3 regions of the Siminovitchia jepli genome follow, and region 2 is predicted to be linked to each of the others. Evidence: predicted binding sites of a transcription regulator. Region 2 holds the regulator's gene; each other region holds the start of a gene.
What was found. The regulator LexA, encoded in region 2, represses DNA repair genes until DNA is damaged. The targets are predictions, from matches to a motif close to CGAACATATGTTCG.
Positions count from the first base shown of each region.

Region 1 (5,171 bases), on a different contig from region 2:
AGCATGGAACGTTTCTGGTCGATAAAAAATGGTATTTCGTAGTCATGAAAAATGGTCTCCAAAGTCGACCGGTAGTCGTTTCCGTTACGGATTAAAACAGCTATATCCTTATAGCGGCATCCTTCCTCCATTACGAGCCGGCGTATTTCTCTCGCGATGCCTTCCATTTCGGCCCGGCGATTGGCAGCCGTCATCACCTGGATGCCGCTTTTCTCCCCGGAAGCCATCACAGGCCTGTTTTCAAATCCTGCTTCTAAATGGCGCAAACTGTCCGCCTTGAATTTTCGCGGATTCGCAAGTTGAATATCATGTTCGACCTGAACGTTTTCCTGCTTTGCCATATCGTATAAGCGGGCGTATGTCTCACCGGTCATCCTGAATAAATGAAGTTCATCCGGCAGTTCATTTCTAAATGGCCGATCCAATAAGAGCGCCACCGAGACCCTGCTGCATTTTTTCATAAGGCGGCATATCACCAAATATTCCTGGGGTGTAAAACTGTGAAAGCCGTCAATATAAACCTCGGCATTTTGCAAGTATTGAGAGCGGCCAATCAATTCGGACAACAGGCGCAAATAATCGTTGGAATCCAAATATTTCCCTTCCAGGCCTTTTTCAAAAAGCCTGTAAATCAATTCAATGTCATGAAGTTTATCGGCCAATGCCCGTGTTGAATGAAGAAAGGCCATTTCCTCCCTTTGTTTAGCCAAATCGGCCGGCTGCACGCAATAATGTTTAAATTCCGTGAACATCCGTTCCAACTGCTGTACAAATCCCGATTTATCGGATGCCTGCCTGAACAGCTTCAAGTCATTTTTATGGTCTTCGACAATTTTCCTGATCAGCATATTCAGACCTGCGCTTGTCACGTGGTTTCTGCTTGCTCCGCCCGTTTCCTGAAATATCCGCCAGGCAAGCCGCGTAAAACTGTACACCTGGGCCCGGATCATGCCGGAAAGACCCGGCGTTTTCACCAATTCATGTTCAGATAAAAAAGTCATTTGCTCCGGTACTATGTATAGAATCGGAGGGCCGTCGGGCTGTTCTTTTAATTTTTCCCTTATTTCGTTCAGAATGAATGTAGTTTTGCCTGTCCCCGAGCGTCCGATAATAAAACGAAGCGCCATGTTTCCAACCCCTCTTTCGCGTATTGCCCCATGAAACCGAAATCCTTTTCTTTATTATAACATACAACAGCCACAATGCGAACATACATTCCGTTAACGTCCTGTCCGCCGAAGCTGGACAGAGCAGATGTTTTTTTCAGCCTGATATTCATAAAAAATTTATACTATAACAGCAAAAAAACCGCCGAAACATTGGCAGTTTTTATATAAAATATTTTCTGCCCCGTCCGGCGGTTCTTTCAGAATGTGCCATGACAAGATCTTGCGTCTTTTTGGTATTTCATCAAGCCTCAACAGCCTGTATACTTCAGGAAAGGCACGTACACTTTTCTTAGCCCCGCATATGTATTTTATCCTTCATCTTTTCTTCGATCCGTTTACCGGCATACCATAGAACGGCGATGATCACACAAACAATTCCTGTTCTGACGGGCTGTTTTACAAGAGAGACGATGTCGTATCCAATAAAGCTCATGATAAAAATCATGACGGCTTTCCCGGTTAACACGGCCAGCATATATTGATAAACGCCTATTTTCGAAAGACCCGCCACAATATTTACGACCGCCGACGGTGTAAACGGAAAACAGAGTAAAATAAACAACGGGCCAAAGCCGCGTCTTTCCACCCAAGTCATCAAGCTTTGAACTTTTTGATGCCTGCGCAGAAAGTTGAATACCCGGGTTTCGCCAAATCTTCGTATAAGCAAGAACACAAAATAGGCTCCAGCCGCAGAGCCAACCCAGGAAAAAAGAAAACCCCAGCCAAGTCCGAAAGCGTTGGCATTTGCCATCACAAACAAAAACAGCGGCAAAAAAGGGAAAAACGCCTCCAGGAACGGCAATAATATGCCGGGGAGCGGGCCGAATGAACGGTATTTTTCGATTAATTCCATCACATTTTCAATCGTTATCCAATCTTTGAAGAAATCCAAATCCATCAACATTCCTCTATTCGCAACCGGGAGCACGGCCTTGTTTGTTTTTAAATTATAACATAGCCGGATGCCTCTTTTCTATTCTGCATCATTCCTTCCTCATACAGTATTTCCCTTTCGCACCAGCAATTTCATCTTGCCATTTCGGGTGCCTCTTAGTAAAATAGGAACAAACGTTCCCTTGGTCAGGAAAGGAGAATGAAAAGTGACAAGAATTCCTGAAAATGAACGGGATGTGATTGAGCAGGCGATATACTTGCCGATGGTTCTTTCCGTATTGCACCGCGACTTGCACATTATAGAAAAAAGCCCTTTCAAATTAAAAAAGCCTTATCAGGAATTGATTAAAAAAACAATGGTCACGATCCAGAAGGAACTCGCGGAAGTGAATGGCCATTTACAAAAAAACAATATCCGCGTCAAGAAAATGAAATCGGACAATGCCTTTACGATGTATATGTTCTTTTACAAAGGCTACGAAGAACACCACAATTACTTTAACCCCCGCCTGCGAAACAGGGTCGAAGAGCTGCTCGCTTATTATTTGGACAGCGGCCGGAGTAAAGCGCAAGCGCCTTCCCCCATAACGGAGCGGGCAGCCAAAAAGAAGGAGACATGAATATGCTCCTTCTATTTACCAATCCGATAGGGCCCTTTTTGTTCAGAAGCCTGATTATGTATAAGCCTGCCGAAATTTTCCATCCGTTTCATATTTTGCATAAATTTGATTCTTAGCATGGCAGTCCGCGATAACTGGTTTTCAAACGAATAAAACGAAACCGGAAGTTTATGGCTTTCATTGTTTTGGAATGTAACGATCGTCTCGTCAGACCCGTTTCTTTCATGTGAAGCAACATAATCATGGGAAATCCATATACAATGAGGACTTGTCGGTGATGCAGTAGGAAAAAGAAAGATGGATGTATGGGGGTCAACGATAATCGGTGCCTTGTGAGTAATTCCAATAAGCTGCTTCGTCCCCTGGCGCCTGCCATTGAAGGATGAGCCAAAATATTCGCAGCTTCTCCTGACGATATCAAATGGTGAGTCTGAAGATAAATAACGGCCATTCATCTCAAAAATTTCCGAGAGAAATCGAGGATCATTGTTCGCTGCAGGTTTAATCATCATCGTATACGGGTTAATTTCATAATCCTCGACAAAAAATAAATCCTTTTTCGTCATTATACTTCCCCTTTCAGCAAACTTCATCATAATTCATAAAGATTTTATCATACATTTTCAAAAATGTCATCCAAATTTTAAATAATTGGAATAGGGGGAATTCTCGTCACAAACAATATTTTATAAAACCATCTGAAAATTTTTAAAGATTGGTTGTATTTTGCCCATTAACCGTGTATAATTAAAAAAAGGTTCCGAGGTGATCATCGATGGAAAGGAAGAAATCTTATCAGGAACTGTTGAAAGAGTATACGATGACACAGCAACAAAAAGAGGCTAAAACGCTTGAGTGGTACACTGAGCTTTTCCTGAACGGACTCCTCCAAAAGAGACGCGAAGAGCAGCTGCGGAAGGAAATTGACCTGGCGCTTGACCGAAGAGACAAAGAAGCATTTATGAAACTGACAAAAGAATTGGCAAAATATACAGAATAAAAGCAAAAACACAATTCATCCCCCTGACAGGGGGATGTTTTTCGTTTTTCCCGCATGAACCGGCCATGCGGGGGATAAAGAAAACCCCCGCCGGATTGAAGCGGATAAGTCAGTCGCCTTCTTGATCATATTCAAATTCTTCCACCATTCGGATCCGTTCAAACATCGTCGGATGTCCATAGCGGAAAATCTTCACAAGATATGGCGGATTTACCTGGCTTAACCCGGCTCTCGTCAAGTTCTGAAATGTCTGTACGGCCGCAGCTTTATCCTGTGTCATTTCGAGCGCGTAGCGATCGGCCCGCATTTCCTGGTAGCGTGACACCCAATTGGTCAAAGGACTGGCTGCAAACAGAAGCATGGATGTAATCAGCAGGAAAACCGGCAAGGAACTGATATTTGCTATGCTTTCCACCTTCCACACTGTTCCTCTTTTGGCCACCCAGCGTTCCATCCATTTCGCCGTCAGCCACAGGCCTGCAAAGGAAAGCAATATATAGCCGGCCATGCCAAAATAAATGTGCTTTTCCACGTAATGCCCCATCTCATGGGCCATGATAAACAAAACTTCCTCATCATCAAGCCGCTCGAGGGTCGTATCCCAAAGCACGATTCGGGAATTGGAACCGACACCCGTTACATAGGCGTTTAACGCATTCGTTTTTTGCGACATATCCACTTCATATACATGCTCCGCCGGAATGTCCGCCTCGTCGGCAAGCGAGAGGATTTTTGATTCAAGCTGTTTGTCTTTCAGCGGGTAAAAATCGTTATAAAGCGGATCAATAACGACAGGCTGGATAAACATCATGAAAATGGAAAACGGAATCGACAAAACCCATGCGGCGAGCCACCATTTCTTTTGAAATTTTTTCATCAGACTGTACAATACAATGACCACGATGAACATGGTGGCGTAGCCGACCCAAAAATCAATCAATTCGTCCTTCATCCAAGATCGAAACAGCTGTGTGGAAATATTGTAGGTTCTCGAGAATAAATAAGAAACGTAGGAAAGTGGAAAAGTAAATACGAATGATGCAAGGGACAGCCAAAACAAATAAATGGCTGTTTTCAGCGGAAACCACTTTGATGCCTGGCCTGCCCAACGTTCGAAGGCTGCTGAAATGCCAAAAATAAGTACCAAAAAGTAAAACAGCCATTCATAAGGATCGGACAGAAAAAAAAGCAAATCGCGGATCTTGGAATATTCTTCACTTAACATTATTTCCCGGGCATTTAAAAAAGTGGCTGGATCGACACTCGTACCCTTATATGCATCCGGAATGGACGTGTCTGCCAAGAAAAACAAATAAATATACATGGCGGCACCGAACAAAAAATAAACGGCAATTGCACGCAAACCCCATTTTCTAACCATTTCATTCCCCCCTCGTCCATTTCATTATTATATGTAGGAAAAAACGGACCAGAATAGAACCTATACGAAAGTATTGTATCCTGCTGCGAAAAAAATAAGCGGGCGAA
Region 1 is NZ_JBFEGN010000014.1:38,972-44,142, reverse strand. Features, by position in the region: gene addB (helicase-exonuclease AddAB subunit AddB) at 1-1,127, opposite strand, end outside; gene AB1L08_RS07905 (TVP38/TMEM64 family protein) at 1,459-2,067, opposite strand; gene AB1L08_RS07900 (YhjD family protein) at 2,270-2,683, shown strand; gene AB1L08_RS07895 (competence protein ComK) at 2,695-3,249, opposite strand; gene AB1L08_RS07890 (IDEAL domain-containing protein) at 3,459-3,683, shown strand; gene AB1L08_RS07885 (M48 family metallopeptidase) at 3,793-5,064, opposite strand.
Region 1: the regulator LexA is predicted to act here: its motif matches at 2,231-2,244, upstream of AB1L08_RS07900 (YhjD family protein).

Region 2 (5,171 bases):
GCGCTCCGCAATGAGATAAAAAGAAAACACGGCGATGAAAGGCAGGCTCAGGCAGCGACATCCTGTCGCTTCGCCTGCACTAGCACGTCCTGTGCGTCGGCAGGCTCAAGCAGCAACGTCCTGTGCGCTGGCGGCACTGGGACGTCCTGTCCGTTGGAGCTGGACAACAAAAGACTTTGCTCTAAATGTTACGCTGAAAAAAACTTGTACTTTCTTACTCTGTGAAAAAAACCCGTGCTTTCTTATTCTATAAAAAAACATCGAAGGGCGTTCGATGTTTTTAAAGAACTTTTAATGCAATTTTTTATTTAGCTGGATAGAGCGAAGTTTTTCAGGTGTTACTTCTTCTCCTGTAGAATCAAACACCCTGACCTGTTCAATTGTCTGTCTCATAGAAGCGCGAAAAGATTGCAAATATTCGCCGCGCAGTTTTGACTGCTCTTTCGCTTCTTCTTTGGACAGTCCGTTTTCTTTTGCTTTTTTGGCGAGCTCATTGATCCTAGCAAGCTTTTCTTTTGAAAGCATAGTCAAACTCCTTTTTTACCTTAAGTTATCTCCAGTTTACTAAAATGTCGTCGCGAAAACAATGCCCCTGACATATCATTCGATATGTCAGAATTTCACATCAACAAAAAGACGCTCGCCGCTGACGCCCGCTCGTTATTCCCGCTTGTCCGCCCGCTCCATGTATTCTTTGTAACGCCTATGGACCGTTGCTTTGGACACTTTAAAACCGAACCCTCTCATTGTGGCGGCAATTTCTTCAAAGGTCATGTTGTTTTGTCTAAGACGGAAGATTTCCTCAACCGGTACTTCCGTTCTTTCCCTGCCGTTTCGGTTTCCCCGATTTTTCAAATTTTTTTCCGGTTGATATCCTTTGGCGACCGCCCTTTTCATTCCCCGCTTGATTTTGATGTTATGCAATGTTCGCTGATGTTCTTCGATCATGGCCACGATATCAAGGAGCATGGAATCCGTTTCCGATATTTTCAGCTCTCCGTTATGGGACAGGCTGTACAATGTTACCCCTCGCTTAAGTAAAAAATGCATAAGGGCTATTTTGGCATTTCCGCGGCCAAGTCTCGTTTCATCCTGAATCAGGACTGCATCAATTTTCCCGGACTCTATTTTGTCAAGCATATCCAGTGCGCCGGGACGGTTTAAATCATAGCCGCTTGCTTTTTCGGATATGATATCGCTTATTTCAAATTTCCACCTTTTGGCTGCAGCTATCAGTTCTTCCTGCTGCCTTTCCAATGAAGTTTCCTGTGTGGCCTTATCCGTGCTGACCCTGCAGTAAATAATGGCTTTCATCTTTTCAACTCCGAACGGAAATTATCTTTTCTGCTTATTCAACGTCAGTTCATAATGCTCATGCCGGTCTTCCTGTACATTTGTACTGACAGTATGTAAGGAAGCATCCTCTTGTTCCCAACTAATAATCATCACTAATCCCATAATCAATGACAGTATAAAAAAGATGATGACGAATGAATAATTTTTCCATATGGATGTGATCATTCATTTCCCCTCCCGAAAATGTGTTCGCCTTTTATAAATATTATAATAGGAACGTTTGTTTGTGTCAACAAAATTACGAACCCATGTTTGCTTAATAATATGACGCATGATATAATAGGAATCAGCTTATCATGGGAAAAAGGGTGTGAAAAGGTGACAAAACTTACAAAACGGCAAGAAGACATCTTAAACTTTATAAAAGATGAAGTGAAAAAAAAGGGCTATCCTCCCTCCGTCCGTGAAATTGGAAAAGCGGTTGGCCTTGCTTCAAGTTCCACTGTTCACGGGCATCTTGCCAGGCTGGAAAGCAAAGGTCTCATCAGGCGTGACCCGACCAAACCGAGAGCGATTGAAGTTTTGAATCAGGATGACGCAGCCATTGTTCAAAAAACCGTCAATGTTCCGCTTGTCGGTAAGGTTACTGCAGGGCTGCCGATTTCAGCAGTTGAGAATATTGAGGATTATTATCCGCTTCCGGAATCCCTCGTTCCAGCAGACGACCAGGTATTTATGCTGGAAATTGTTGGTGAAAGCATGATAGAAGCCGGCATTCACGACGGTGATTTTGTCATTGTCCGCCAGCAAAACACAGCCAACAACGGAGATATCGTCGTCGCCATGACCGAAGAAGACGAAGCAACAGTCAAAAGGTTTTATAAGGAAAACGGCTATGTCCGGCTTCAGCCGGAAAACTCAAGCATGGAACCGATCATCGTTTCCAATGTCACCATTTTAGGAAAAGTTATCGCCTTATACAGGCGCTTCGTCCATTGATAAAAATTTATTGCCCATCAACGCGTGAGCGGCCCAATCTTCGATATTGCATTGAGCCGCTTATTTTTTAGTCATTTCTCCTTACTTGCTTCCTTCGCTTCTCCCCAATAATATTCACTGAACACTTCTGCCAGTGCGTCAACGGTACGGTTGAGCTCTTCCAATGTATTGTCCACGCCGCCAATCTCTATTAAAAGTGCATTTTCTGCCAGGTCCTGGTTATATACCCCATCTCCGTCTGCTTTGGTCTTGCCATATACACCCCTGGGCAGCCCGGGATATTTTTCCTGGAGGGCATTAAACAAATGGGAAGCCAACTCCAGATTTTTTTTATAGTTAGGATGCTCCTTCCCGATCACAAAATAGGGCTTGGCGTATGTTTTTCCATTGATAGTCGTGGTCGTAACACTCCTTCGCGATGAATCGCGGTGTATATCAAAGTAAAATTGAATCTGTTTATGCCGCTTCATTGTTTCGACAGCAATCTCCCGGGAAACACTATAGGATTGAAAATACTCCATATTTCTTTTTTTTAGGAGCGCCTGTATGTCAACCTCATTAACCAATGTTTTAATTCCTTTTTCCCCTAGCTTTTCTCCCAACCTTTTCCCGAGCAAAGTCACATTTTTCTCTTTGTGCCATGCCCGATTTGGGTCCTTTACATTTGGAAGAAGAGGAAGAAATGATTCCGTATTATGCGAGGAATAGATGAAAACGACGGGTTCGCCGGTGGTTGTTTGCTTTTTTGGTGGCGATGATTCCTCCACCGGGTCATCATTGCCTTCTTCCCATACATCCAAATCATCCGGAGGAGGAGATTCGATCGGCAAATTCGTAAAATCGGCTCCCTTCCCTGCTATAATAATTTTCGGAGTTGCCGCATGCAGGCCCGGAATTTCACTGATTAAAAACGTCTTCATGTTTCTTAAATTGATGTTTGTAAATAGTTCCAGTATATCTCTTCCCAAAGAACGCTCAAATCCTTCGGGAATACTTGATTTTAAAGCGTGGTTTTCCAGTGACATGACATACAGGAAGGCCTCTGTTCTTGATGGGTCATCCCCAATGAAGGACAATAGGCTGATTTTTACACTCGAAAAGGCAATCGCCGAAATTAAGCAAAAAAGTGCGACAACAGTTGCAAAAGATTTTGCTGCGAATTTGACCATCTGGTTCATCCTTTAAGAAAAATTTGGTTAATACCATTTATATGAGGTTTGATAGAGTCTATGATTAAAAACTTGTCCTTTCATTAAGCGATAAAAAAAAGGAACCCTTTATGGGTCCCGCGATGTTTTAATTTCCGATATGAATCATGACGAGAATATGCAAAAACAAAGCTCCGGCACATATATTGATGTACAGGATGAGCGGCTTTTGCCGGTTACATACGTATCAGGGCAAAGCCGTTTTGGGCCACACATGAGCAATTGCAGAGTGGACAGACCGAATGGAAAAAGAGAAAAGCAGGAAAGCCCGGGACCCCTTTAAATTGGCAAAATAAAAAACATCCCGCAAGAGATGTCATAGAAAACAATCCAAGTTGTAATTACAAAATATAGAAATGGACTATGAGAAGCGTGAATAGGACTTCTGCTTTAACAGCCATTCCGTCACCTTCCTAAAGGTAGTTTCAATGCAGATGCCATACCATAATCAAACTGTTTAGCCATAAGGAATATTTTTATATCCGGCCCCCAAATTTTTTGGCCTCTTTTCACCTCTTTAAATGAAATCTATCACACCTATGTGAATGATGTTTAAAGTTTTTGTAAATATTCTGTTTAAAAATCAAAAAAAAGATAGTTTACACTATAACTGTTAGTATGGCCCTCCTGTTATTTACAAGAAAGATTATAATACACGGAAGGATGCAATAACGTCCGATTCTATTCCTGCATGAAAATGAATTGGAAGGATACTGCCCATCATGGGACAGTATCCTTATTTTCAGAAGGTTTAAGGATGAATACTGTATTCCGCTCATCATTATCCAGCTTAGTACAGCTTCATGTATTGCTCTCTTTCCCAAGGATGGACCTGGGTGCGGAACATTTCCCATTCAATCTCTTTTGCTTCAATGAAGTTGTCAAAAATGTGCGGCCCCAATGCGGCTTTCATCGTTTCGTCAGCCTTTAATTCCTGCAATGCTTCATGGAGATTATGCGGCAAATCTACAACGCCTTCCTGCTCCCGCTCATTTTTGTTCATGATATAAATGTTGCGGTCTACCGGTTGCGGAGGTGTTAATTGTTCTTTTATGCCGCTTAATCCGGCTTTTAAAAGGACCGCCATAGCCAGGTACGGGTTTGCGGTTGGATCGACGCTTCTGAGCTCGATCCTTGTGCTTTGTCCCCTTGATGATGGTATTCTGACAAGCGGACTGCGGTTTTGCGCAGACCATGCAATATAGCAAGGAGCTTCATAACCCGGAACAAGCCGTTTATATGAGTTAATGGTCGGATTTGTGATCCCTGTAAAGCCTGGTGCATGTTTAATGATGCCTGCCATGAAGTGAAATGCCGTTTCACTCATCTGCAATTCGCCGTTTGGATCATAAAACGCATTTTTTCCATCTCGAAATAAAGACATATTAAAGTGCATGCCGGATCCGGCTACGCCATAAAGCGGCTTGGGCATGAACGTGGCGTGCAGGCCATGTTTACGGGCGATCGTTTTGACAACAAGCTTGAATGTTTGGATATGGTCGCATGCACTGACGGCATCTGAATATTTAAAGTCGATTTCGTGCTGGCCGGGTGCCTCTTCATGGTGGGAAGCTTCAATTTCAAAGCCCATTTCTTCAAGTTCCAGCACAATATCGCGGCGGCAGTTCTCCCCAAGGTCTGTTGGAGCCAGGTCAAAATATCCGCCGT
Region 2 is NZ_JBFEGN010000001.1:76,439-81,609, forward strand. Features, by position in the region: gene AB1L08_RS00425 (DUF896 domain-containing protein) at 292-525, opposite strand; gene AB1L08_RS00430 (YneB family resolvase-like protein) at 661-1,314, opposite strand; gene AB1L08_RS00435 (hypothetical protein) at 1,336-1,521, opposite strand; gene lexA (transcriptional repressor LexA) at 1,675-2,295, shown strand; gene spoIIP (stage II sporulation protein P) at 2,367-3,464, opposite strand; gene glnA (type I glutamate--ammonia ligase) at 4,294-5,171, opposite strand, start outside.

Region 3 (5,171 bases), on a different contig from region 2:
TGCGGAGAAGCTGTTTATCAATCTCGTTGAATAAGAATCTTGTATTGGCACCTCCAGTTTTATGGGGGTGTTTTCATTCGTTAAGGGAAAAATATAAAATAAATAATAGACAAAACATACAGTTGTCTTTACACTAGTTAAGTGGACTGATATTTATCTTTTACAGGGGGATTTTTCGTGAAACAATTTCTCAATAGGAAAGGTGTCCATTTAACGGCAAAAGCCTATTTAATTGATGCTTTAAGCTATATGGCGCTCGGCCTTTTTTCTTCATTGATTATAGGATTGATTATCAAAACGGCTGGTGAACAACTCGTCTGGCCATTTTTGGTTGAAATGGGCGATATGGCCATGGGGCTGATGGGACCGGCGATTGGGGCAGCCATCGCTTTTGGGCTTGGCGCACCGCCTTTGGTCATCTTTGCAGCAGTGGCAACGGGGGCAGCCGGTGCTGCATTTGGCGGTCCTGCAGGCAGTTACGTGGCTGCATTGATTTCAACGGAAATTGGCAAAATGGTGAGCAAGGAGACAAAAGTTGATATTATTGTCACTCCATTTGTAACCATTTTTACCGGGTTTGCTGTAGCAAAGTTTGTTGGCGCACCTATTTCAAAATTTATGACGGTTTTCGGCGGCTGGATCATGTGGGCAACCGACCAGCGTCCGATCATCATGGGAATTGTTGTGGCAACATTAATGGGGCTTGCTCTTACGGCCCCGATTTCAAGTGCGGCGATCGCTTTAATGCTTGATTTGAATGGACTTGCAGCCGGTGTCGCCACGATTGGCTGCAGTGCCCAAATGATCGGCTTTGCTGTGGCAAGCTACAGGGAAAATAAAGTGGGCGGATTGCTCGCCATTGGGCTAGGAACATCCATGCTCCAGGTGCCAAACATTATCAGGTATCCGCTCATATTAATTCCTCCAACGGCTGCAGGCATCCTTCTGGCTCCAATTGGAGCAACCGTCTGGAGAATGACGAGCAATGCAGCAGGAGCAGGTATGGGAACAAGCGGGCTTGTCGGGCAAATCATGACATTTACGACGATGGGGTTTTCAGTTAGTGTTCTCATCCAAGTCATTGTACTCCATTTTATCGGTCCGGCTGTGATAAGCTTAATTATATCGGAATATATGAGAAAACGCGGCTGGATCAAATCCGGCCAAATGCTCATCAATACTGGAGGTTAATATGGAAAAATTACAGTCAAAAGAACAGTTTGAACAATGGAAGAATGAAGAGCGGACAATCTTTATGTTTTCTGCGGACTGGTGCCCGGACTGCAAGGTGCTTGAGCCCGTATTGCCGAGGTTAGAAGCAGATTATCCGGAATATCATTTTATTCACGTGGACCGCGATGAATTTCTTGAACTTTGCCAAGAGCTGGATATCTTTGGCATTCCAAGCTTTGTCGCTTTCCATGATGGCAAAGAGGCGGGAAGATTCGTCAGCAAAGACCGCAAGACGCTGGAGGAGATTGAAGATTTTATCAACAGCCTACCAAACTGATAAAGAAGAATGAGAATGGAGAAAATTCGACTCCATTCTTTTCTTTTTGTGCTTTTTATTGAAACATATGTTCGCTCGTGGTATATTTAATGTAATATTCAGATTCAATTGCCGTGAAAGGGTGTGGTAAAATAATGTTGAATGCCGCAGTATGTGAACCAGTGGAAAGGTATGATGCTGCATCACCTGATTATGACGGACTTTGGAAAAAACTGATTACCCAATTGTTTGAGGAATTCATTTTATTTGTCACCCCCCAATTATATGAAGCCATTGATTTTTCGAAGGAGCCTGAGTTTTTGCAGCAAGAGCTGTTTAAGAGAGTGATTCGTGAAAAGAAAGGAAAACGCGTTGCAGACCAGATTGTCAAGGTATTTTTAAAAGACGGGGAAGAACAATGGATATTGATACATGTTGAAGTTCAGGGGGACGGCTTGAAAGATTTTCAGCGAAGAATGTTCCAATACTTCTATCGCATCTATGATAAATATGATAGGGAAGTTTGCGCCATCGCCTTCATTACTTCAGATATAACAAGCCAGCCAGCAGGCACATTCTATTATTCCTTTTTTGGGACGGAATTGCAGTATAAGTACAATGTATATGCACTGGCAAATCAGGATACAAAGGCCCTTGTGCGTTCCGAAAACCCTTTTGCCATGGCGGTGCTGGCCGGCATTTATGCAAATGAGACGAAGAATGATGATCAAAAACGTTATCGCTTTAAACGGGAACTTTTAAGAAATATCCTGAAAAAGGAGGAGGGACAAGCGGAAGAAAAATCTCAATATATATCGGCTTTGTTTTATTTCATTGAGTTGATCCTTCATCTTCCAAAAGAGTTCGAACAAAAGCTCAGGGATGACATCCAACCAATCATTACGAAGGAGGCGGCACAGATGTTGCGTTCAGAAGAATTCATGAAACTGCCAACTTTGGCCGAGACTTGGGAGAAGTGGAAAAAGGAAGGGCTTGAGGAGGGCAGGAAACAAGGCAGGGAAGAAGGCAGAGAAGAAGGCAGAGAAGAAGGTAGAGAAGAAGGCAGAGTGTCGGAAAGAAAGAGATTGGCCATTGAACTCCTTAAGGAGAACTTTGCAAATGAACAGGTGGCAAAGCTGACCAAATTAAGTTTGGATGAGGTAATACAATTAAAGGAATCTATAAGCAGGTAGAGTGTCGAGGAGGCTTTCTGTCATTTGACGGATAAGCCTCTTCCTTTTGGCAATTGGCGTTTTCGTGTAATATGGGGTGTAGCCATATTGCCGAGGAGGATTCTGAGATGAAAATGAATGAACGGAAGCTGAAAGACGAGCTTGAGAAGCGGCTGAAAAAAGAAGGCCGAACATTTACATATGATCGAAACAAGGAAGTGCTGCGCATAGAAAATACGGCAAGTGGAAAGGGAATCGATATTTCTTTGCCCGGGATCGTTGCCAAATGGCATGACCAAAAAGACAAAGCGATAGATGAAGTCGTTTATTATGCGGAAGAAGCATTGGTGGTCATGAATCGGGAACAATCTGTTGCCGGAAGTGAAAAAAATATTTTTCCAGTTATTCGATCGACTTCGTTTCCAGTGGAATCCGAAGACGGAAACAAATTCTTGACTGATGAGCATACTGCCGAGACAAGAATATATTATGCGCTTGATCTCGGAAAAACATATCGTCTGATTGATGAGCAGTTTATTCAAAAAGAGGGCCTTGATCCGGGCGAGATTAGGGAAATGGCACGTTTTAATGTTCGTTCACTTCCGACGTCCATGAAAAAAGACGAGGTGGCTGGAAACGATTTTTACTTCCTGAATACGAATGACGGATACGACGCGAGCCGGATATTAAACGAAAAATTTCTAGAGGAAACGTCAAAGAATATAAAAGGGGATATGGCTGTGGCTGTACCCCATCAAGACGTTCTCATCATTGCCGATTTGCGGAATGAAGTCGGCTACGATGTACTGGCCCAAATGACAATGAGCTTTTTTACAAATGGCCTTGTGCCGATCACGGCACTCTCTTTTATGTATGAAAATGGCAAGCTTGAGCCGATATTTATCATGGGGAAAAATAAGAGAATGGACGATGGAAAGGGGAAAAAAACATGAATGTATTTTATAATCGTGAAGGAATCGGCGATACATTGATCATCGTGTTGAAAGAATTGGACAGGGAGAACCTTACGTTTGAACGAAAAGGGGATGCAGTCCGGATCTTTGATAAAGAAACGAATACAACAGGCGGCTTCAATCTTTTTCACGCCTCCAAATATATAGCCATTGATGCAAAAGGAAATGTGGAGCTGTCCGGCCAGTTGGTGGAAAAAATTGGGCGTGCGCTTGCTGAAAACGGAATAGAAGAGAAATTAGAAGCGGATCTCTCACCGAAGTTTGTTGTCGGATTCGTTAAACATAAAGAAAAGCATCCCAATGCAGATAAGCTGAGTGTCTGTCAGGTTGATATCGGTTCGGAAGAGCTGCAAATCGTATGCGGTGCTCCCAACGTGCAAGCAGGCCAAAAGGTTGTCGTCGCCAAAGCAGGAGCTGTCATGCCGAACGGCATGGTCATCAAGGATGCGGAACTGAGAGGAATTGCATCCAGCGGGATGATTTGCTCTGCGCGTGAGCTGGGTCTTCCAAATGCTCCCGAAAAGAAAGGAATCCTCGTATTGGAAGATGATAAATACGAAACTGGGCAAGCCTTTGCATGATAGATTGAAAATTTGATTGCTGCCCGGCTCTTGCGTTTTTTTTTTGAAAATATGTGAACAAATAACGAAACTCGCTTTGGTGACTAAAGGAAAAGCGACTCTGTATGTTATGATTGTTAACATTGAAGAAAAAATCAGAATGAAAATTTTCCCAAATCCACTGGGATGACTTGCATGAATTCATTAAGTTATACTAATATTGAAGAAAATGGTAATTATTAAGGTTGGGTGGTCTGAACAACACCGAGCTCCAACCCGGTAAATCGTATGGCTGTTCATGGAAAAACAGAAGGATAGCCATGTACAAAAAAGGCAGGAGATCTACATGTTAAAAAGATTACTAGTTGCTGCTGATGGTTCCGAAAATTCAATTCGAGCAGCGAAGGAAGCGGCAAGACTCGGGCAGCTGTCCGAAGGTGCTGAAGTAGAAATCATTTATGTGATGGACTTTTCAAAATCGAAAAGTGAAGTGCTTCAGAGCCAGAATCTTGAAACGTTGGAGGCAGAGCGCAGAAAACGATTGATTCCCGTTGAAGAGGTTTTTGCCAAAGCGAGCATTCCTCATAAACTAACCATGCTTAACGGTGATCCAGGTCCCGCAATTGTTGAATATGCCAATAAAAGTTCCTGTGACATGGTGATCGTCGGCAGCCGGGGACTCAATGCGCTCCAAGAGATGGTGCTTGGCAGCGTCAGCCATAAAGTTGCCAAAAGAGTGAAGGCACCGGTATTAATCGTTAAATAAAAAATGAAATTCAAAAGCTGATTTCCCTTTGAATGGAAATCAGCTTTTTGAATGTCTTTTCTTGCTTTTTAGCGGATACTCTCTAATCTTAAATTCATGCAGCGGACTACGATTGGTGTATTTTTCGTCTTCGGGTTAAGCCCAACTGGGCACGTTCTTTCCGCAGTGCTTTGTAAATGGAGTACATCATTAAAATCATGATCACTGAAA
Region 3 is NZ_JBFEGN010000006.1:7,945-13,115, reverse strand. Features, by position in the region: gene AB1L08_RS04660 (ABC transporter substrate-binding protein) at 1-34, shown strand, start outside; gene AB1L08_RS04655 (PTS sugar transporter subunit IIC) at 178-1,191, shown strand; gene AB1L08_RS04650 (thioredoxin family protein) at 1,193-1,510, shown strand; gene AB1L08_RS04645 (RpnC/YadD family protein) at 1,645-2,682, shown strand; gene AB1L08_RS04640 (DUF1444 domain-containing protein) at 2,790-3,614, shown strand; gene ytpR (YtpR family tRNA-binding protein) at 3,611-4,216, shown strand; gene AB1L08_RS04630 (universal stress protein) at 4,542-4,961, shown strand; gene AB1L08_RS04625 (glycine betaine uptake BCCT transporter) at 5,068-5,171, opposite strand, start outside.
Region 3: the regulator LexA is predicted to act here: its motif matches at 1,571-1,584, upstream of AB1L08_RS04645 (RpnC/YadD family protein).